Regions from separate parts of the Zestomonas ipomoeae genome, predicted to be linked through region 3. Evidence: predicted binding sites of a transcription regulator. Region 3 holds the regulator's gene; each other region holds the start of a gene.
The links. Region 3 encodes sigma-54, which starts transcription at its own class of promoters, with help from an activator protein. Its sites were predicted from a motif close to ANTGGCATNNANNTTGCTNT; they were not measured.

Region 1: ACWKV7_RS01605 (flagellar hook-length control protein FliK) is a predicted target of sigma-54. The motif match lies at 2,563-2,582, and genes of this name have one in related genera.
Region 2: glnA (glutamate--ammonia ligase) is a predicted target of sigma-54. The motif match lies at 3,118-3,137, and genes of this name have one in related genera.

The regions. Positions count from the first base shown of each region.
Region 1 is NZ_JBSKHQ010000001.1:369,524-376,342, forward strand. Features, by position in the region: gene fliM (flagellar motor switch protein FliM) at 1-536, opposite strand, end outside; gene fliL (flagellar basal body-associated protein FliL) at 545-1,066, opposite strand; gene ACWKV7_RS01605 (flagellar hook-length control protein FliK) at 1,261-2,526, opposite strand; gene ACWKV7_RS01610 (Hpt domain-containing protein) at 2,629-2,982, opposite strand; gene ACWKV7_RS01615 (ATP-binding SpoIIE family protein phosphatase) at 3,076-4,773, opposite strand; gene ACWKV7_RS01620 (STAS domain-containing protein) at 4,788-5,093, opposite strand; gene fliJ (flagellar export protein FliJ) at 5,295-5,744, opposite strand; gene fliI (flagellar protein export ATPase FliI) at 5,747-6,819, opposite strand, start outside.
Region 2 is NZ_JBSKHQ010000015.1:16,850-23,668, reverse strand. Features, by position in the region: gene ACWKV7_RS16140 (DUF4124 domain-containing protein) at 225-842, opposite strand; gene ACWKV7_RS16135 (DUF4124 domain-containing protein) at 845-1,369, opposite strand; gene glnA (glutamate--ammonia ligase) at 1,621-3,024, opposite strand; gene thiI (tRNA uracil 4-sulfurtransferase ThiI) at 3,353-4,807, shown strand; gene typA (translational GTPase TypA) at 4,928-6,748, shown strand.
Region 3 is NZ_JBSKHQ010000007.1:108,707-115,525, forward strand. Features, by position in the region: gene ACWKV7_RS10500 (KpsF/GutQ family sugar-phosphate isomerase) at 1-814, shown strand, start outside; gene ACWKV7_RS10505 (KdsC family phosphatase) at 814-1,335, shown strand; gene lptC (LPS export ABC transporter periplasmic protein LptC) at 1,343-1,912, shown strand; gene lptA (lipopolysaccharide transport periplasmic protein LptA) at 1,899-2,435, shown strand; gene lptB (LPS export ABC transporter ATP-binding protein) at 2,435-3,160, shown strand; gene ACWKV7_RS10525 (RNA polymerase factor sigma-54) at 3,288-4,796, shown strand; gene hpf (ribosome hibernation-promoting factor, HPF/YfiA family) at 4,879-5,187, shown strand; gene ptsN (PTS IIA-like nitrogen regulatory protein PtsN) at 5,200-5,664, shown strand; gene rapZ (RNase adapter RapZ) at 5,674-6,531, shown strand; gene ACWKV7_RS10545 (HPr family phosphocarrier protein) at 6,547-6,819, shown strand.

The DNA.
Region 1 (6,819 bases), on a different contig from region 3:
ATGTACTCGAAGTTGACGTCCAGCACCGCGTGCCAGGCTTCCTTCATATCGATGAAGGCCTGGTCCAGCACCATGCGCACCACGCGCAACTCGGTGGGCGTGAACTCGCGGCCCTCGATCTTGGCGTGGCGGCCGTCACCGCCGAAGAAGTTGTCCACCAGCTTGAACACCAGCTTGGCGTCGAGGATGAACAGCCCGGTGCCGCGCAGAGGCTTCATCTTCACCAGGTTGAGGCTGGTGGGCACGTAGAGCGAATGAACGTATTCACCGAACTTCATCACCTGCACGCCGCCTACCGCCACGTCGGCAGAGCGACGCAGCAGATTGAACATGCTGATGCGGGTGTAGCGGGCGAAGCGCTCGTTGATCATCTCCAGGGTGGGCATGCGCCCGCGCACGATGCGGTCCTGGCTGGTGAGATCATAGCTCTTGACGCTGCCCGGCTCGGCGGCGGTTTCGGTTTCGACCAGGCCGTCGTCGACGCCATGGAGTAGCGCGTCGATCTCGTCCTGGGATAGCAGATCTTGCACGGCCATAGGGAATCCTACTGCAGCACGAAATTAGTGAAGAGCACTTGCTCGATCACCGGTTTACCCACTTCCTTCTGCGCCAACTCCTGAACGCTGGCGGTGGCTTGCTGGCGCAGCATTTCCCGCCCTACCGATGTGCCGAGGGTTTCGAAGTCCTGGGCGGAAAACAGCATGACCAGACGGTTGCGCAGCACCGGCATATGCACCTTCAACGCCTCCAGGGCAGCCTGGTCGCGGGCCATCAGCGCCACGCTGACCTGCATGTAGCGCTGCCGCCCCTTGTAGCTGTAGTTGACCACGAACGCCGGCACCAACTCCTCGTAGATCGCTGGCTGCTTCACCGGCGCGGCACTGACCTGCTCTTCTTCATGGGGCTTTGCCTCGCCGCCCTTGCCAAGGAAGAACCAGGTCGCCCCCACGGACAAGCCAATTGCGACCAGCAACAGCACCACGATCAGCAGGATGAGCTTGAGCTTGCTTTTGCCGGGGGCCTTGGGCTCTCCCGACGGGGCTTCCGGTGCTTCTTTCTTCGCCATGCCAAAAATCCGTCAGAAATTAGGAAGTTCCAGTGCTCCAAGGGGGCGGAGCAAGTGTTATGCCAGCTTAACAATATCCCGCGGCCAGGGCGCGGGGAGTTTCCTCGGCGAACGCCTGCTCCTGGAACGACTTCGCCCGGCGCTCATTCGAGGGCCGGGCGAAATCAAGTCTAGTTCAGCGAGGCTGGGGCAACTCAGGCGTAGTAGTCCACCAGCCCCCTCCCGCTACTGACAACACTGCTGCGCAGCTCGCTCGAAGCCAACGGCAGGTCGCCTTCGACCTCGCCAAGCAGGCGACCCGGCGCCCCACCGCGACCGCGGCCGTCGCCTCCCTGCTCCTGCTGCTGGCCACGCGCCAGGGACTGGTCCGACACGTTCACATCGAGCATGTTCATGCCCTGCTGGGAAAACAGCTCACGCAGGCGATGCATCTGGCCTTCGAGCGCATCGCGAACATGGGCGTGGGGGCTGGCGAAGGTCACCTGGGTCTGGTCCTGGGTCATGTGGATACGCACTTCCAGGCGTCCAAGTTCGGCCGGGTCCAGCTGGATTTCAGCGGACTTGAGGTTCTGGCTGGACATCCACATCACCCGGTCGACCACCGCTTCGCTCCACACGCCTTGCTGCATGGGTACTGGCTGGCCAGGCACCACCGGCGTCGGCCGTGCAATCTGTGCGGTCTGCTGCGAGATGGCTTGGCTCAGGGCGTTGAGCTTGCCGGCGAAATCCTCGCTGCGGGCGCTATTGCCCGGAGCCTCCTTGAGACTCTCGAGCAGTTCGCCGGCAAAATCGCCGGCCGGCAATTCCACCTTGGCATCCGCTTTGCCGACCGTCTCGCGCGGGTCGGCGAAAGCCGCCAAGGCGTTGCCCAGGCCCTGGCTGGCGTTCGCCGCGCCCTGGGCGCTGCCGGTAGCGGCCATGGTCTGCTGGGCAGCCGACTTGGCCTCGGCCTGCGGGTCGACGGCCATGCGCAGCAAGGGCGCGGCCTGCTGCTCGGGTTCGAATTCGGCGATGACTTCGGCCGGCTTGGCCACTGGCGTACCGAGCACGGCGGTCGATACCGGCAGCAAGGCCGCCTCCTCCCCCTCGGCCAATTCAGGGTCGAGGTCCGGGGCGTCTTCCGCCTGCTGGCCGGCCATGCCCATCAACAGCAGCGGGTCGATCGCCTCGGGCTCGGCCGGCAAGGCATTGCCGCTATCGGCAACCGGAGGTGTCACGGCGGCAGAAGGATCGTCGGCATCCTCGCTCGACTCGGCCTTCTTCGGCTTGTCCTCAGCGGCCTTGGACGAGCCTTCGCTGCGCTCGGCAGCCTTGGCCTGACGTTCCTTGGCATAGACCTGGGCGAAGTCGGAAGCCCCGTCCTTGCTGGGCTCGGCAGCCTTCGCCGGGGCCTTGGCAGGCGGCGCCTTGGGTTTTACCTCAGGCGCAGCCTTGAGGAGCAGATCGGGTGCGGCAGACATGTGCACTCTCCGTTCGGGTTGGATCGTGCCAGTGATATAGCAAGGGGTGGGCCAACTCGAACGGGCAACGGTTTGACAGACACCGTGGCCGCCGCAGCCCGGTCAGGGGCGATAGCGTTGCCGTTCGGACTTGAGCAGGATGCGGATGATGGCGAATTCCCGCTCGATCTGCTCGATCAAGGCGGGGGCCTGGTCGAGCCGTTCACGGCGGGCCGCTTCTTCGAGCCGCCGGCACAGCCCCGAGAGCATGGGCGCGCCCATGTTGCTGCAACTGCCTTTGAAACTGTGCGCTGCCAGGCGCAGGGCCTGAGCGTCGGCGTCTTCGCGGGCCTGCTGGAGCAGCCGCAGCCGCTCTTCGGAATCCGCCAGGAAGGTATCCAGCAAAACCGGGTACTCGTCTTCCATGACATCCTGCAAGGCGGCCAAGACGGCATTGTCGAGATGAGATTCGGACACCGGGTCACTCCAAATGAGGCAATGCAGACCCCCTGAGCCTGCCTGAAACATCAAGGCCGCACGCTGCGCAGGCCATGATGGCGAAACGCTAGATTATGCCTGAGCGGACCAGCAAAACTCCACGCAGACCCCCCGTCCATCCGGCTGCCAGGTAAAGCCTTCGGTCAGATTGCGTACCAGTGTCAGCCCCCTGCCGCTGAGCCGATCGTTCGACAATTGTTGCTCGAGCATGCGCTTCACATCGAAGCCCGGGCCACTGTCCTCGACCCGGATGATCAGGCGACCGCCACCCTGCTCTGGCTGCAGCTCCAGATGAAAACGCACGTAGCCTTCCTGCAGCTTGCAAAGGCGCGCACTGCGCTCGCGGTAGTACTGGGCAAAGCCCTGGGCATCTCGCTTGAGCGCCGAATCCAGCCCCATGACGCCGTGTTCCAGGGCGTTCGAATACAGCTCGGCAAGCACCGTGTACAAGGCCCCGCCCTGCGCCCGCAAGCCTCGCACCTCCAGCAACAGCTGCAACAGGAACGGCAGCGGATTGAAGCGCTTCAGGGTTTCGGCTCGGAACTCGAAACTGGCGGACCAGTCCAGCGGACTGCTCTGGCCGCTATCGGAGAAAGACAGTTGCGGTCGGGTCAGCAGGCTTTCCTCGACCAGGCTGATCTCGACCATGCTGATGTCGTCCTGCACCTCGCCGTGGAACGACAGCAGCGCCTGCTGGATTTCCTCGAACAGCCGCTCCGGCTGGCGATTGGCCTCGAACACCTCAATCAGGCGATTCTCGCCGAACAGCTGGCCGCTGCTGTCGCAGGCCTCCAGCACGCCGTCGGACAGCAGGAAAAGGCGATCCCCAAGGTCGAGCGGATAGACCTCGTACTTGTCATCGAACGCCGTCGGTTCCAAAACCCCCAGTGGCAAATGCCTCGACACCAGGGCGATGCGTTCGCCGCTGCCCATGCGTCGCAGGTAGCCATCCGGCAGGCCGCCGTTCCATACCTCGACCACCCGCCGCTGAAAGCTGAGATTGAGCATCGTGGCGCAGCAGAAGACCCCCACCGGCAAGATGCGCTTGAGCTTGGCGTTCATCTCCCGAAGGATTTCCCCCATGGAGAAGCCCTTGGCCGTCATGCCGTAGAACACCTCGGCCAGCGGCATCGCGCCGATGGCCGCCGGCAGGCCATGGCCGGTGAAATCGCCGAGCAGCACATGCATGCCACCGGAGGGCTTGAACGCCGCCAGCAACAGGTCGCCGTTGAACAGCGCATAGGGCGATTGCAGGTAGCGAATGTTCGGAGAACTGAGGCAGCCGGAATGCGCCACCTTGTCGAAGACCGCCTTGGCCACCCGCTGCTCGGTCATCAGGTGTTCGTTGTGCTTGGCGATCAGGTCGCGCTGTTGCAACACGGTGGCCTGCAGCCGACGCAGGCGATCCATGGCATTGATCTTGGCCTCGAGGATCACCCGGTTGTAGGGCTTGGCGAGAAAATCGTCGCCACCGGCCTCCAGGCAGCGCACCAGGGCTTCGCCCTCGGTCAACGAGGTGAGGAAGATGATCGGCACCAGCTCCTCGCCAGCGATCTGCTTGATCCTTCGCGCCGCCTCGAAGCCATCCATCACCGGCATCAGAGCATCCATCAGCACCAGCTGCGGATGCTCCTGCTGGAACAACGAGACCGCCTCCAGCCCATTGGCAGCGGTGAGCACCCGGTGACCCTGGCGGCTGACGATGGTCGACAGGAGCATTCGGTCGGCAGCATTGTCCTCGGCGATCAGGATGGACAAACGCTCGGCCATCGGCGTGCCCCTGTTCAGGCGATCTGGAACAGCTGTTCGAAGTTGGAAATGGCAAGGATCTTGCGCACGTCGGGGTTGCAGTTGATCAGGCGGATCTGGGCATTGTCGCCCCCGGCGTGATCACGCAGCAGCAGCAGCATGCCGAGTGCGGAGCTATCGAGGTAGGTGGTGCCCTTGAGGTCGACCACATAGCTTTTCGGCGTGATGTTCACCCGTTCATAGGAATCGCGAAATTCCTGATGCGCACCGAAATCGAAACGCCCCTGAATGAGGATGGTCAACTCTTGCCCATCGTTAGAGGGCAGCGAGGTGATAGCCATTTATAACTCCTTGTTGATGCGATTGCGCATGCTGAAGATGTAGCATCGACCCAGGCCTTGAGCAACCCGGTCGAAGAAATCCGTCCGGTACCGTCGGGGGCGACACTATGCCGATTGCGCCAAGCGAACGCCACCGCCAGCGGCGATGCACAGGATTTCTATCCCACCGATGCAAACCCCGTCATAGAGGGGTCCCCCGAATCAGTCCCGCTCCTGGCGCGGCAGCCGCTGGGCCAGCTCGTCGAGCAGCTTCTGCTCGCGCTTGTCCTCGACGCGACGCGCCTCATCGAGGTAGCGCTGCACCAGTTTGCGCAGACCTTCCAGACGTGCATGGCGCTGCTGCCAGATCTCCCGCGCCTTGGCGAGGTTGCTGCGGTTCCAGTCAACGCTTTGACTCTGCTGGCCTATGGCGGTTTCCAACTGGGAGAGAAATCTCTGATAGTTCATCAGCCACTGCCCGGAGACGCCCTGGCGCCCTTCGCTGATCCACTGCTGCTGGTAGTCGTTGCGGTAGCGTTCCAGATCACCCAGCTTGCCCTCTGCCTGGGTCAGGGCCGCCTGGCAGCGACCAAGCTGGCGCGCCGCCTCGCGCTCGGCGCGTTCGGCCATTTCGATCACGGGCGCCAGGCGGGCGGCGCGGCTGGTGGCCATGGTCAGCTACCGGGGCTGACGATGCCCGCCAGTTGCGCCGCGCTCTGCGGCAGGGGCTCGCTCTCGCCGAGGCTCTGGCGCAGGAACTTGGCCATGGCCGGCTGGCGGGCAATGGCCAGGTCGGTGTCCGGGTCGCCGCCAGGCACGTAGGCGCCGACGCTGATCAGGTCGCGGCTCTGCTGGTAGCGCGACCACAATTGCTTGAAGCGCTGCGAGGCACGCAGGTGCTCGGCGGATACCACCTGGGGCATCACCCGGCTGATGGACGCCTCGATGTCGATCGCAGGGTAATGCCCTTCCTCGGCCAGCCGCCGTGACAGCACGATATGACCATCGAGCACGCCACGAGCAGCGTCGGCAATCGGGTCCTGCTGGTCGTCGCCTTCGGACAGAACGGTGTAGAACGCAGTGATCGAGCCGCCGCCGGCCTCCGCATTTCCCGCACGCTCCACCAGCTTCGGCAACTTGGCGAACACAGAGGGCGGGTACCCCTTGGTCGCCGGCGGCTCGCCGATGGCCAGGGCGATTTCGCGCTGGGCCTGGGCGTAGCGGGTCAGCGAGTCCATCAGCAGGAGCACGTTCTTGCCCTTGTCGCGGAAGTATTCGGCGATGCGCGTACAGTACATGGCCGCGCGCATGCGCATCAGCGGCGCGTCGTCCGCCGGCGAGGCCACCACCACCGAGCGCTTGAGCCCCTCCTCGCCGAGGATCTGTTCGATGAACTCCTTCACCTCGCGGCCACGCTCGCCGATCAGGCCAACCACGATGATTTCCGCCTCGGTGAAGCGCGTCATCATGCCGAGCAACACGCTCTTGCCGACCCCGGTACCGGCGAACAACCCCAGGCGCTGGCCGCGGCCGACGGTAAGCAGGCCGTTGATGCTGCGAATACCCACGTCCAGCGGCTCGTCGATGGGATGCCGGTTGAGCGGGTTGATCGCCGGCCCGTCCATCGGTACCCAGTCCTCGGCCTTCATCCCACCCTTGCCATCCAGGGCACGGCCTGCACCGTCCAGCACACGGCCGAGCATGCTCATGCCCATCGGCAGGCGACCGGTGTCCGGCAATGGCACCA
Region 2 (6,819 bases), on a different contig from region 3:
AAGCAAACCAAAGCCCCGAAAAGACGCGCGCAATGTGCTGCGCTAGACCCAAAGGCCGCGTTTCGGCGCAGGCGAGCAGGCGGGCGGCGAACCAAAACAGGGAGAGTATAGAAAGCGGTGCAGTCGCAGGCACCAAAATGGTGCAGTGACTTTCGCAATGGGATCGGCGGGCGGGACTGTCAGGGCGCGCGGGTGCGACCAGCCCGAGGGCGGCCGCACGGCGTTCAGATGAAGGGCACGAAGGGGATGTCCTTCTTCTCCGGTGGTTTGTCCTTCAGCGGGCACTCCGGCCGCACGCCGTAGTCGGCCTTCTTGCAGGGGTTGGCCAAGCGTTTCTGCGCCAGTGAAATGCGCTTCATGTGGAAGGGCTGGCTGGGCGTGCGCTCCAGGGTGCGGCCCTGGGCATCGAGGATTTCCACGGCGAGCTGATGGGTGCCGCGGTCCAGGTTTTCCAGCGGGAACACCGGGCTGCGGCCAGGCTCGCTGACCGGCTGGCCGTCGAGGATCAGCCGGTAGTGATGGCCGTCCATCAGGCCGGGCTCGCTGGTGACGCTGACGATCAGGTTGCCCGTGTTGTCGCGAATGGTGGCATCGGGCTCCGGCACCAGGATGCGCAGCACCTGGTAGCTGGGTAGCGGCGGCGGCTCCGCGTAGGGGTCGAAGGTAGCGGGAGGGACCGCCACGGCCGGCATCTCGTTAGACGGCGCCAGCTCGATGCGCTCGGCCTGGCCGGAACGCGGCTGGTCGGTGAAGACGCGGTTTCCCTCTTCGTCGATATAGGTGTAGACCCCGGCGAAAGCCGGCTGCATCAGCAGCAGGCACAACAGCAACAGTGTTCGCATGATCAGGGTGCCGGATTTCCGAGATGGACCCGCTGGATGGTGAAGGTCTCGGCCGGGCTCTGCTGGATCGGCTTGTCGCCAGCCAGCACTTCCACGGCAAGGCTGTGCTCGCCGCGTGCCGCTTCGGTGACCTGCAGGCGTGGCACGTTGCTCGGCTGGCCGTGGGGCTCGCCATCGAGCAGCAGGCGCAAGCTGTGACCGGGGCGCAGGCGCGGTTCGATCTGCACGCCGACGCTGAAGGTGCCGTTGTTGGCGCGCAGGGCTTCGTCGTCGGGAATGCCGGTCAGGGCCAGCGTACTGTAGGGCGCGCCGCCCTGATCCTGGTCCTGCTCCGCAGTGGTGGCCGGCTGTATGTCCGGCGGCGGCTCCACCGTATTGGTCGGCGGCAGCGTGACCTGTTCGGCGCCGACGCCTTCAGGTGGCTGGTTGGTGAACACCGTGTTGCCCTTGGCGTCGGTGTACTTGTAGATCTCGGCGCTGGCCGGCAGGGCCAGGGCAGCGAGCAGGCAGGTAGTGAGCAGGCGCATGGCGCTCTCCGGAGGATGCACGGCGTTAAGCCTTGCACTAGGTGGGCGTGCTGGCAAGTTCGAAGGTGTGGGGCTGTGATCGGTTTTGCCTGGGAGGGGGAGAGAGTGGGGCTTGGAGCCCTTTTGGCGTGGGTGGGTTTGGCAAGCGAATAACTTGCCAGTCCGATATCAATAATCCCTTGTCCGACGCATCCAAAGCCCCAAAAGAAAAGGCCTCCCGAAGGAGGCCTCTCTTTAGGCTGCCGGCTGGCTTAGACGCTGTAGTACAGGTCGTATTCCAGCGGGTGCACGAAGGTGCGCACCTTGATCTCTTCTTCGCTCTTCAGCTCGATGTAGGCATCGATGAAGTCGTCGGAGAACACGCCGCCCTTGGTCAGGAACGCGCGGCCCTTGTCCAGCTCTTCCAGGGCCTCTTTCAGGCTGCCGCAAACCTGCGGGATTTCCTTGGCCTCTTCCGGCGGCAGGTCGTACAGGTTCTTGTCGGCGGCATCGCCGGGGTGGATCTTGTTCTGGATGCCGTCCAGGCCGGCCATCAGCAGGGCGGCGAAGGCCAGGTAGGGGTTGGCCGCCGGGTCCGGGAAGCGCGCTTCGATGCGGCGGGCTTTCGGGCTGTTGACGTACGGGATGCGGATCGAGGCGGAGCGGTTGCGGGCCGAGTAGGCCAGCATGACCGGTGCTTCGAAGCCCGGGACCAGGCGCTTGTAGGAGTTGGTCGACGGGTTGGTGAAGCCGTTCAGGGCCTTACCGTGCTTGATGATGCCGCCGATGAAGTACAGAGCGGTTTCGGACAGGCCGGCATAGCCTTCGCCAGCGAAGGTGTTCTTGCCGTCCTTGCCGATGGACAGGTGCACGTGCATGCCCGAACCGTTGTCGCCGTACAGGGGCTTGGGCATGAAGGTGGCGGTCTTGCCGTAGGCATCGGCCACGTTGTGCACGCAGTACTTGAGGATCTGGACTTCGTCAGCCTTGGCGACCAGGGTGTTGAACTTCACGCCGATCTCGTTCTGGCCGGCAGTCGCCACTTCGTGGTGGTGAACTTCGATGACCAGGCCCATCTCTTCCATGGCGTTGCACATGGCGGTACGGATTTCGTGGTCGTGGTCGACCGGGGCAACCGGGAAGTAGCCGCCCTTGACGCCCGGACGGTGGCCCTTGTTGCCGCCTTCCACGTCCTGGTCGGTCATCCAGGAAGCCTGCTCGGAGTAGATCTTGAACATCGAGCCGGAGATGTCGGACTTGAACTTCACTTCGTCGAAGATGAAGAACTCGGGTTCCGGGCCGACGAACACGGTGTCGCCGATACCGGTGCTCTTCAGGTACTCCTCGGCGCGGCGGGCGATGGCGCGCGGGTCGCGGTCGTAGCCTTGCATGGTGCTCGGCTCGATGATGTCGCAGACCAGGATCAGGGTCGGCTCTTCGGTGAACGGGTCGAGCACGGCGGTGCTGTCGTCCGGCATCAGGATCATGTCGGAGGCTTCGATGCCCTTCCAGCCGGCGATGGAGGAACCGTCGAACATCTTGCCATGCTCGAAGAAATCGTCATCGGCATCGCGGGCGGGCATGGTCACATGCTGCTGCTTGCCTTTGGTATCGGTGAAGCGCAGATCAATCCACTTCACATCGTTATCTTTAATCAGTTGAAGCGACTTCGACATGGTGTCCTCCAGGTGAACGGAAGCAGAATGCTTGCTTCCAAAATAAGGTGAAGCCGGGCCGGAATACTCCGCTTGGGCAACCTGCCTCACAAGGGAGCAAATTGCATGCCACTGCCCCGTAATGGGCAGAAGGGCTAAAACTCAGGCGTAGCGGGGATTGCACGGATATTTTGGTGCACTGTCTGCACGATTTAAGTGCGCCAAGGAAGTGTAGTGCACCAAAATGGTTCGGCTTGGGAGAATGATGCGATTGCTGATTAAACCTTGAGCAATTTCCGCTATAATCCGCGCCCCTGTTTTTCGGCCATCCCGCCGGGCGCTGTCATTCATGAAGCTGATCGTCAAAGTCTTCGCGGAAATCACCATCAAGAGCCGGCCGGTGCGCAAGCATTTCATCCGCCAGTTGTCGAAGAACATCCGCACCGTGCTGCGCGATCTCGACTCGGACCTGGCGGTCGAAGGCGTCTGGGACAACCTCGAGGTGGAAACCGCGGTCACCGAGCCGAAGCTACTGCGCGAGATGATCGAGCGGCTGACCTGCGTGCCCGGCATCGCGCACTTCCTCGAAGTGCACGAGTACCCGCTGGGCGATTTCGACGACATCCTCGCCAAATGCACCGCGCACTTCGCCGACCAGCTGCCCGGCAAGATCTTCGCCGTGCGCTGCAAGCGCGCCGGCAAGCATTCCTTCACCTCCATGGAGGTCGAGCGCTACATCGGTGGCTGCCTGCGCCAACAGTGCGGTGCCGCCGGTATTTCGCTGAAGGCGCCGGAAGTCGAAGTGCGCATGGAGATTCGCGACCAGCGCCTGTTCATCATCCATCACCAGCACGAAGGCCTGGGCGGTTACCCGCTGGGCTCGCTGGAGCAGACCCTGGTGCTGATGTCCGGCGGCTTCGATTCCACCGTGGCCGCCTACCAGATGATGCGCCGCGGGCTGATGACGCATTTCTGCTTCTTCAACCTCGGCGGCCGCGCCCATGAGCTGGGGGTGATGGAAGTCGCCCACTACCTCTGGGAGAAGTTCGGCCGCTCGCAGCGCGTGCTGTTCATCAGCGTGCCGTTCGAGGAAGTGGTCGGCGAGATCCTCGGCAAGGTCGACAACAGCCAGATGGGTGTGGTGCTCAAGCGCATGATGCTGCGTGCCGCCACCCGCATCGCCGAACGCCTGAAACTGGATGCGTTGGTCACCGGCGAGGCGATTTCCCAGGTGTCCAGCCAGACCCTGCCGAATCTCTCGGTGATCGACTCGGCGACCGACATGCTGGTGCTGCGTCCGCTGATCGCCAGCCACAAGCAGGACATCATCGATACCGCTACCCTTATTGGCACCGCCGAGTTCGCCAAGCATATGCCCGAGTACTGCGGGGTGATTTCGGTGAACCCGACCACCCGCGCCAAGCGCCACCGCATCGAGCACGAGGAGTCGCAGTTCGACATGGCGATCCTCGAACGCGCGCTGGAGCGTGCCCGCCAGGTGACTATCGACCGGGTGATCGACGAACTGGGCGAGGACGTGCGGGTCGAGGAAGTGAGCGAGGCCCTGGCGGGCCAGATCGTGCTGGATATTCGCCACCCGGACGCCCAGGAAGACGATCCGCTGGAGTTGCCCGGCGTCGAGGTGCAACCCCTGCCGTTCTACGCGATCAATAGCAAATTCAAGGAACTGGATGCCAATCGCCAGTACTTGTTGTTCTGCGACAAAGGCGTGATGAGTCGCCTGCATGCCCACCACCTGTTGAGTGAGGGACATGCCAATGTACGTGTTTATCGCCCGCATTAAGCGTGCCGGCCTGCTCGGTGGCAGCATTCGCCATCGCCCTCCCGACCTGCTGTAACGGAATCTGCATGAACGACCTGCAGCCTTGCAGCCTGAAGCTTTTCTTTTAAGAGATAGAACCCAGTGATCGAGAATCTCCGCAACATCGCCATCATCGCCCACGTCGACCATGGCAAGACCACCCTCGTCGACAAGCTGCTCAAGCTGTCCGGCACCCTTGACCGCAAGGAAGCCGAAAGCGAACGCGTGATGGATTCCAACGACCAGGAAAAGGAGCGCGGCATTACCATCCTGGCGAAGAACACCGCCATCAAGTGGAACGGCTACAACATCAACATCGTCGACACCCCCGGCCACGCCGACTTCGGTGGCGAGGTGGAGCGCGTGATGTCGATGGTCGACTCGGTGCTGCTGGTGGTCGACGCCCAGGACGGCCCCATGCCGCAGACCCGCTTCGTGACCCAGAAGGCGTTCAAGGCCGGCCTGCGTCCGATCGTGGTGGTGAACAAGATCGACCGCCCCGGCGCGCGTCCGGACTGGGTCATCGACCAGATCTTCGACCTGTTCGACAACCTCGGCGCCACCGACGAGCAGCTGGACTTCCCGATCGTCTACGCCTCGGCCCTGAACGGCATCGCCGGCATGGACCACGAGAAGATGGACGACAACATGGACGCGCTGTTCCAGGCGATCATCGACCACGTGCCGGCGCCGGTCGTCGACGTCGACGGTCCGTTCCAGATGCAGATCTCCCAGCTCGACTACAACAGCTTCCTCGGCGTGATCGGCATCGGCCGCATCACCCGCGGCAAGATCAAGTCCAACACCCCGGTGGTGGCGGTCAGCGACGACGGCAGCCGCCGCAACGGCCGCATCCTGAAGATCATGGGCCACTCCGGCCTGCAGCGCGTCGAAGTCGCCGAGGCCGAAGCCGGCGATATCGTCTGCGTGTCCGGCATGGAAGAGCTGTTCATCTCCGACACCCTGTGCGACCCGCAGAACGTCGAGGCCCTGCCGCCGCTGACCGTCGACCAGCCGACCGTGAGCATGACCTTCCAGGTCAACGACTCGCCGTTCGCCGGCAAGGAAGGCAAGTTCGTCACCAGCCGCAACATCAAGGAGCGCCTCGAGAAGGAGCTGCTGCACAACGTGGCGCTGCGTGTCGAACAGGGCGACAGTCCTGAGAAGTTCAAGGTGTCCGGCCGCGGCGAACTGCACCTGTCGGTACTGATCGAAACCATGCGCCGCGAAGGCTTCGAAATGGCCGTTGGCCGTCCGGAAGTGGTGATCATCGAGAACGAGGCCGGCGAGAAGCAGGAGCCCTACGAGAACGTCACCATCGACATCGAAGAGCAGCACCAGGGCTCGGTGATGGAGCAGATGGGCCTGCGCAAGGGCGATCTCTCCAACATGATCCCCGACGGCAAGGGTCGCGTGCGCCTGGAATACACCATCCCGGCGCGCGGCCTGATCGGCTTCCGCAACAACTTCCTGACCCTGACCTCGGGCACCGGCATCCTGACGTCGACCTTCAGCCACTACGGTCCGATCAAGGCCGGCGAAGTCAGCAACCGCCAGAACGGCGTGTTGGTTTCCATGGCCACCGGCACCGCGCTGACCTACTCGCTGGAAACCCTGCAGAGCCGCGGCAAGCTGTTCCTCGGCCCAGGCGACGAGATCTACGAAGGCCAGCTGGCCGGCATCAACAGCCGTGACAACGACCTGGTGATCAACCCCACCAAGGGCAAGAAGCTCGACAACATGCGCGCTTCCGGCAAGGACGAAGTCATCGCCCTGGTTCCGCCGATCCGCTTCACCCTGGAGCAGGCGCTGGAGTTCATCGCCGACGACGAACTGGTGGAAGTGACGCCGAAGTCGATTCGCCTGCGCAAGAAGCTGCTCAACGAGAACGACCGCAAGCGCTACGAGCGCAGCAAGGTCTAAGCGCTTACCCGCGAAGTGGTGAAATAGGCCCGGCAAGCCACGCTTGCCGGGCTTTTTCATGGCCGCGACAA
Region 3 (6,819 bases):
GTCCGGACACATTGGTAACAAGATCGCCGCCACCCTAGCCAGCACCGGCACCCCGGCATTCTTCGTGCACCCAGCCGAAGCCAGCCACGGCGACATGGGCATGATCACTCGCGACGATATCGTGCTCGCCCTGTCCAACTCCGGCTCGACCGCGGAAATCGTCACCTTGCTGCCGCTGATCAAGCGCCTCGGCATCACCCTGGTCAGCATGACCGGCAACCCCGACTCCCCGCTCGCCCAGGCTGCCGAAGCCAATCTGGACACCCGGGTCGCCCAGGAGGCCTGCCCGCTGAACCTGGCGCCGACCTCCTCCACCACCGCCTCTCTGGTGCTGGGCGACGCCCTGGCCATCGCCCTGCTGGAAGCCCGCGGCTTTACCGCCGAAGATTTCGCCTTTTCGCACCCTGGCGGGGCGCTCGGTCGTCGCCTGCTGCTGAAAGTGGAGAACGTGATGCACGCTGGTGAACGCCTGCCCCAGGTGATGCGCGGCACCTCGCTGCGCGAGGCACTGCTGGAAATGACCCGCAAGGGCCTGGGCATGACCGTGGTGATCGACGACTCGGGCCGCCTGGCTGGCGTATTCACCGACGGCGACCTGCGCCGCACCCTGGACAAGGGCATCGACGTACGCCAGGCGAGCATCGACGAGGTGATGACCCTCCACGGCAAGACCGCTCGCGCCGAGATGCTGGCCGCCGAGGCCCTGAAGATCATGGAAGACAACAAGATCAATTCATTGGTGGTAGTGGACGACCAGGACCGCCCGGTCGGCGCACTGAACATGCACGACCTGCTGCGCGCAGGGGTCATGTGATGAACCAGCTCCTGCAGCGTGCCAAGGCCATCAAGCTAGCCATCTTCGACGTCGACGGCGTGCTCACCGACGGTCGCCTGTACTTTCTCGCCGACGGCAGCGAGTTCAAGACTTTCAACACGCTCGACGGCCACGGTATCAAGATGCTGATCGCCTCGGGCGTGCGCACCGCCATCATCAGCGGCCGCAGCACTCCGGTGGTCGAGCGCCGGGCACGCGGCCTCGGCATCCATCACCTGTTCCAAGGTCGAGAAGACAAGATCGTCGTGCTCGACGAACTGCTCGGCGAGCTGGGATTGGGCTACGAGCACGTGGCCTATCTGGGCGACGACCTGCCTGACCTGCCGGTGATCCGCCGTGTCGGCCTGGGCATGGCGGTGGCAAGCGCCGATGCGTTCGTCCGCCAGCACGCCCATGGCGTCACCCAGGCCCGCGGCGGCGAAGGTGCGGCCCGGGAATTCTGCGAACTGATCATGCGCGCCCAGGGCAGCCTCGAAGCTGCCCAGGCCGCTTACCTATAGGCCCGGCATGCTGCGCAAACTGCGACTCTTCGTTATTTTCTCGGTACTGGCCGCACTGTTCGCAGCACTCGGCTACTGGAACATCCGCCCCGAAAGCTTCATGGAGAAACCGCCGGTTGCCGTGGACGAGAAGGCCGTCGATTTCTATGTGCTCAATGCCCACAGCGTGCAGTTCCAGGCCGACGGCGCCCTGCACTATGAGATGACCGCCGACAAGCTCGAACATCTCAAGGCCAGCGACGTCACCTTGCTGAGCAACCCCGACCTGCTGCTCTATCGCGGCACGCCTCACCCCTGGCACGTGCGCAGCGCTCGCGGCGAAGTGGCATCCCAGGGCAAGGAAGTCGAACTGATCGATGCCGTACGCATCGAGCGTACCGACGCCAAGGGCCGCCCCACCGTCATCACCAGCAGCCGCATGACCGTATTCCCCGAGAAGGAATATGCGCAAACCCAGCAAGCCGTTAGAATCGAGGCGGCCAACGGGGTGACCACGGCACAGGGAATGAAAGCGTATTTGAACGACGGCCGGATGCTCCTGCTGTCCAACGTAAGAGGCCAACATGAGGTTCGTTAAAACCCTCCCCCTTCTGCTCAGCCTGAGCGCCGCGCTAGGAAGCGCGACAGCCTGGGCACTGCCTAGCGACCGCGATCAACCGATCCGTGTACAGGCCGACAGCGCGGAACTCGACGACAAGCAAGGCGTGGCGGTCTACCGCGGCGACGTGGTGATCACCCAGGGCACCCTGAAGATCACCGGTAACACCGTCACCATCACCCAGAACCAGCAAGGTGATATCGAAGTCTTCACCGCGGTCGGCAAGCCCGCCTACTACGAGCAACTGCCAGCCGAGGACAAGCAGATCGTCAAGGCCTATGGCCTGACCATCCAGTACTTCGCCGACAAGGAGCGCGTGGTATTGATCGACCAGGCCAAGGTGATCCAGGAAGGCAACACCTTCGAGGGCGAGAAGATCGTCTATGACACCCGCCGTCAGATCGTCAACGCCGGCCGTGCCACCGGTACGCCGCTGACCACGCCGCGCCCGCGCATCGATATGATCATCCAGCCGAAGAAAAAAGAAGGCCAAGCCCAGTAATGGCGACCCTCAAAGCCCAACACCTGGCCAAGAGCTACAAAGGCCGCCAGGTGGTTCGCGACGTCAGCCTGTCCATCGACAGCGGCCAGATCGTCGGCCTGCTCGGCCCCAACGGCGCCGGCAAGACCACCTGCTTCTACATGATCGTCGGCCTGGTCGGCGCCGACCAAGGTCGGGTGCTGATCGACCAGCAGGACGTCACTCACCTGCCAATGCATGGCCGTGCCCGTGCCGGGATCGGTTACCTGCCACAGGAAGCCTCGATCTTTCGCAAGCTCAGCGTGGCCGACAACATCATGGCCATCTTGGAAACCCGCAAGGATCTGGACCGCGCCGGCCGTCGCCAGGCACTGGAAAGCCTGTTGCAGGAATTCCACATCAGCCACATCCGCGACAACCTCGGCATGAGCCTTTCCGGCGGCGAGCGTCGCCGTGCGGAAATCGCCCGCGCCCTGGCCACCGAGCCGAAATTCATTCTGCTCGACGAACCCTTCGCGGGCGTCGACCCGATCTCGGTGGGCGACATCAAGCAGATCATCCACCATCTCAAGGCCAAGGGCATCGGCGTGTTGATCACCGATCACAACGTGCGCGAAACCTTGGACATCTGCGAAACCGCCTATATTGTCAATGACGGCCAACTGATCGCCGAAGGCGACGCCGACACCATCCTGGCCAACCAGTTGGTCAAGGAAGTCTACCTGGGTCACGAGTTCCGCCTGTAATGGCGCAACTTTTCCTCACGAAGTTGTAGGCAAACCCCGAGAGGTCAGGCATATAATTTGCTTCCTGGTGGCGCTTGTCTGGCGCCCTGTTGTGGAAAGGCGCTGAGCGCCGGCAAACAAGGTGCGTATGAAACCTTCGCTAGTCCTTAAAATGGGCCAGCAGCTGACGATGACCCCGCAGCTGCAACAGGCCATCCGCCTCCTCCAACTGTCCACCCTGGATTTGCAGCAGGAAATTCAGGAGGCCCTGGAATCCAACCCGATGCTCGAGCGGCAGGAGGAAGGCGACGACTTCGACAACTCCGACCCGCTGGCCGATAGCGCCGAACAGACCCCACCGAACGGCCAGGACAACAGCAGCAGCCAGGAAACCAGCTTCCAGGAATCCAGCAGCGACGTGGAGAGCCTGGAGGATGGCGAATGGCATGACCGCATTCCCAACGAGCTGCCGGTCGATACCGCCTGGGAAGACATCTACCAGACCAGCGCCAGCAGCCTACCGAGCAGTGACGACGACGAGTGGGACTTCACCACTCGCACCTCCGCCGGCGAAAGCCTGCAAAGCCACCTGCTCTGGCAGCTGAACGTGGCGCCGATGTCCGACAAGGACCGATTGATCGCCGTCACCCTGATCGACTGCATCAATAACCAGGGCTATCTCGAAGAAACCCTCGAGGAGGTCGTCGAAGCCTTCGATCCGGAACTCGACATCGAACTCGACGAGGTCGAAGCCGTCCTGCACCGTATCCAGCAATTCGAGCCGGCCGGCATCGGCGCGCGCGACCTGCGCGAGTGCCTGTTGCTGCAATTGCGCCAGCTGCCGGCCAGCACCCCCTGGCTGAGCGAGGCCCAGCGCCTGGCGGGGGACTTCCTCGAACTGCTCGGCAGCCGCGACTACAGCCAGTTGATGCGCCGTATGAAGCTCAAGGAGGACGAGCTGCGGCAGGTGATCGAGCTGATCCAGAGCCTCAACCCGCGGCCAGGCTCGCAGATCGAAGCCAGCGAACCCGAATACGTAGTACCCGATGTAATCGTGCGCAAGCACAACGAGCGCTGGCTGGTGGAACTCAATCAGGAGGCGGTGCCGCGCCTGCGGGTCAACCCGCACTACGCAGGCTTCGTCAAACGCGCCGACTCCAGTACCGACAACACCTTCATGCGCAATCAGCTGCAGGAGGCCCGCTGGTTCATCAAGAGCCTGCAGAGCCGCAACGAAACCCTGATGAAGGTCGCCACGCAGATCGTCGAGCACCAACGCGGCTTCCTGGAGTACGGGGACGAAGCGATGAAGCCGCTCGTACTGCACGACATCGCCGAGGCCGTGGGCATGCACGAGTCGACCATTTCCCGCGTTACCACACAGAAATTCATGCACACTCCCCGCGGCATATACGAGTTGAAATACTTCTTCTCGAGCCACGTCAGCACCGCCGAGGGCGGCGAATGCTCGTCCACGGCGATCCGCGCCATCCTGAAAAAACTGGTCGCCGCGGAAAATCCGAAAAAGCCGTTGAGCGACAGCAAGATCGCTGGTTTACTGGAAGCACAGGGCATTCAAGTAGCCCGTCGCACAGTCGCCAAATACCGTGAATCCCTCGGTATAGCGCCTTCCAGCGAACGCAAGCGACTAATGTGATGCGAACTTGATCCACGCCAAAGTGTTCCGGTGGCAAGCCCGTTAGCTTGTCTCTACACACACGGCAACAAGGAGAAGCGGTATGCAAGTCAACATCAGTGGACATCAGCTGGATGTGACCGACGCCCTGCGCGACTATGTCGACGAGAAACTCGGCCGACTGGAGCGCCACTTCGACCGGATCACCAACGTGCAGGTGATCATGACGGTCGAAAAACTCAGACAGAAGATCGAAGCCACCCTGCACGTTTCAGGCGCCGAGGTCGTCGCCAATGCCGAGCATGAGGACATGTACGCGGCCATCGACCTGCTCACCGACAAGCTCGACCGACAACTGATCAAGCACAAGGAAAAGCAGCTCGACCGCCAGCAGGGCGCCATGGCCCGCTGACCTCCCCTTCCTATGATCCGACTTGAAAATATCCTGACCCCCGGCCGTTCCCTGGTGAACGTGCCGGGCGGCAGCAAGAAGCGCGTTCTCGAACAGATCGCCAATTTGGTTGCCCGCGAGCTACCGGACCTCGATGCGCAGGACATCTTCGAGAGCCTGATCGCCCGCGAGAAACTCGGCTCGACCGGCTTCGGCAATGGCATCGCCATCCCCCACTGCCGCCTACCCGGCTGTGCCGCACCGATCAGTGCGTTGCTGCGTCTGGATCGACCGGTGGACTTCGACGCCATCGACGGCGCCCCGGTGGACCTGCTGTTCGTTCTGCTGGTTCCGGAGGCCGCCACCGACGCGCACCTGGAACTGCTTCGCCAGATCGCCAGCATGCTCGACCGCAGCGAGGTGCGCGAGCGACTGCGCCAGGCACCGAGCAGTGAAGACCTGTATCAGGTGGTAGTGGACGTGCAGAACAACTCGTAAGGGTCCGACATGCGCTTGATCATCGTCAGCGGCCGCTCCGGCTCGGGCAAGAGCACCGCCCTCGATGTGCTGGAGGATAACGGCTTTTACTGCATCGACAATCTGCCGGCCGGCCTGCTCCCGGAGTTGGCCGAACGGGCCCTGCTGCATACCGAACTATTGCAACCCCAGGTCGCCGTTTCCATCGATGCGCGCAACCTGCCCAGCCACCTGCAGCGCTTTCCCGAGTTGCTCGACGAGGTGCGCGCCCGCCATATCCAGTGCGACGTACTCTATCTGGACGCCGATGACGAAGCCCTGCTCAAGCGCTTCTCGGAAACCCGCCGACGCCATCCGCTGACCGATGAGAACCGCTCGCTGGCCGAAGCCATCCAGGATGAGGCGCAGCTGCTGGGTCCGATTTCGGACCTGGCCGACCTGAAGATCGACACCACCCATCTGAATCTCTATCAGCTGCGCGATAGCATCAAGGTCCGCCTGCTGAACAAGCCGGAACCGGGCACCGCCTTTCTGGTCGAATCGTTCGGCTTCAAGCGCGGCATGCCGATCGATGCCGACCTGGTATTCGATGTCCGCTGTCTACCCAATCCCTACTGGAAACCCGACCTGCGTGATTTCTCGGGGCTGGATCAGCCGGTCATCGATTATCTGGCGGCCCAGCCCGACGTAGAGGAGATGTTCCAGGATATCCAAGCCTACCTGCATAAGTGGCTGCCACGCTTCGCGGCCAGCAACCGTGCGTATGTGACCATTGCCATTGGCTGCACCGGCGGCCACCACCGCTCGGTGTACCTGGCCGAACGTCTCGGCCGCGCGCTCAAACAACCATTGAAGAACGTTCAGGTCCGACACCGCGACCTTAGTTAGAAGGATTCAAGCGCGATGCCCGCCTGCGAGATAACCATCATCAACAAGCTGGGCCTGCATGCGCGAGCGGCCGCCAAATTCGTTGGCGTCGCCGGGCGCTTTCCCTGCCACGTACGGATTGGTCGGAACCCGCAGAGCCTGGTGGACGGCAAGAGCATCATGTCGGTGATGATGCTCGCCGCCGGCAAGGGCACCGACATCTACCTGCACACTGAAGGCGAGCAGGAGGAAGAAGCGCTGAGCGCGCTGATCGAGCTGATCAATAACCGCTTCGAAGAAGAGGAATAG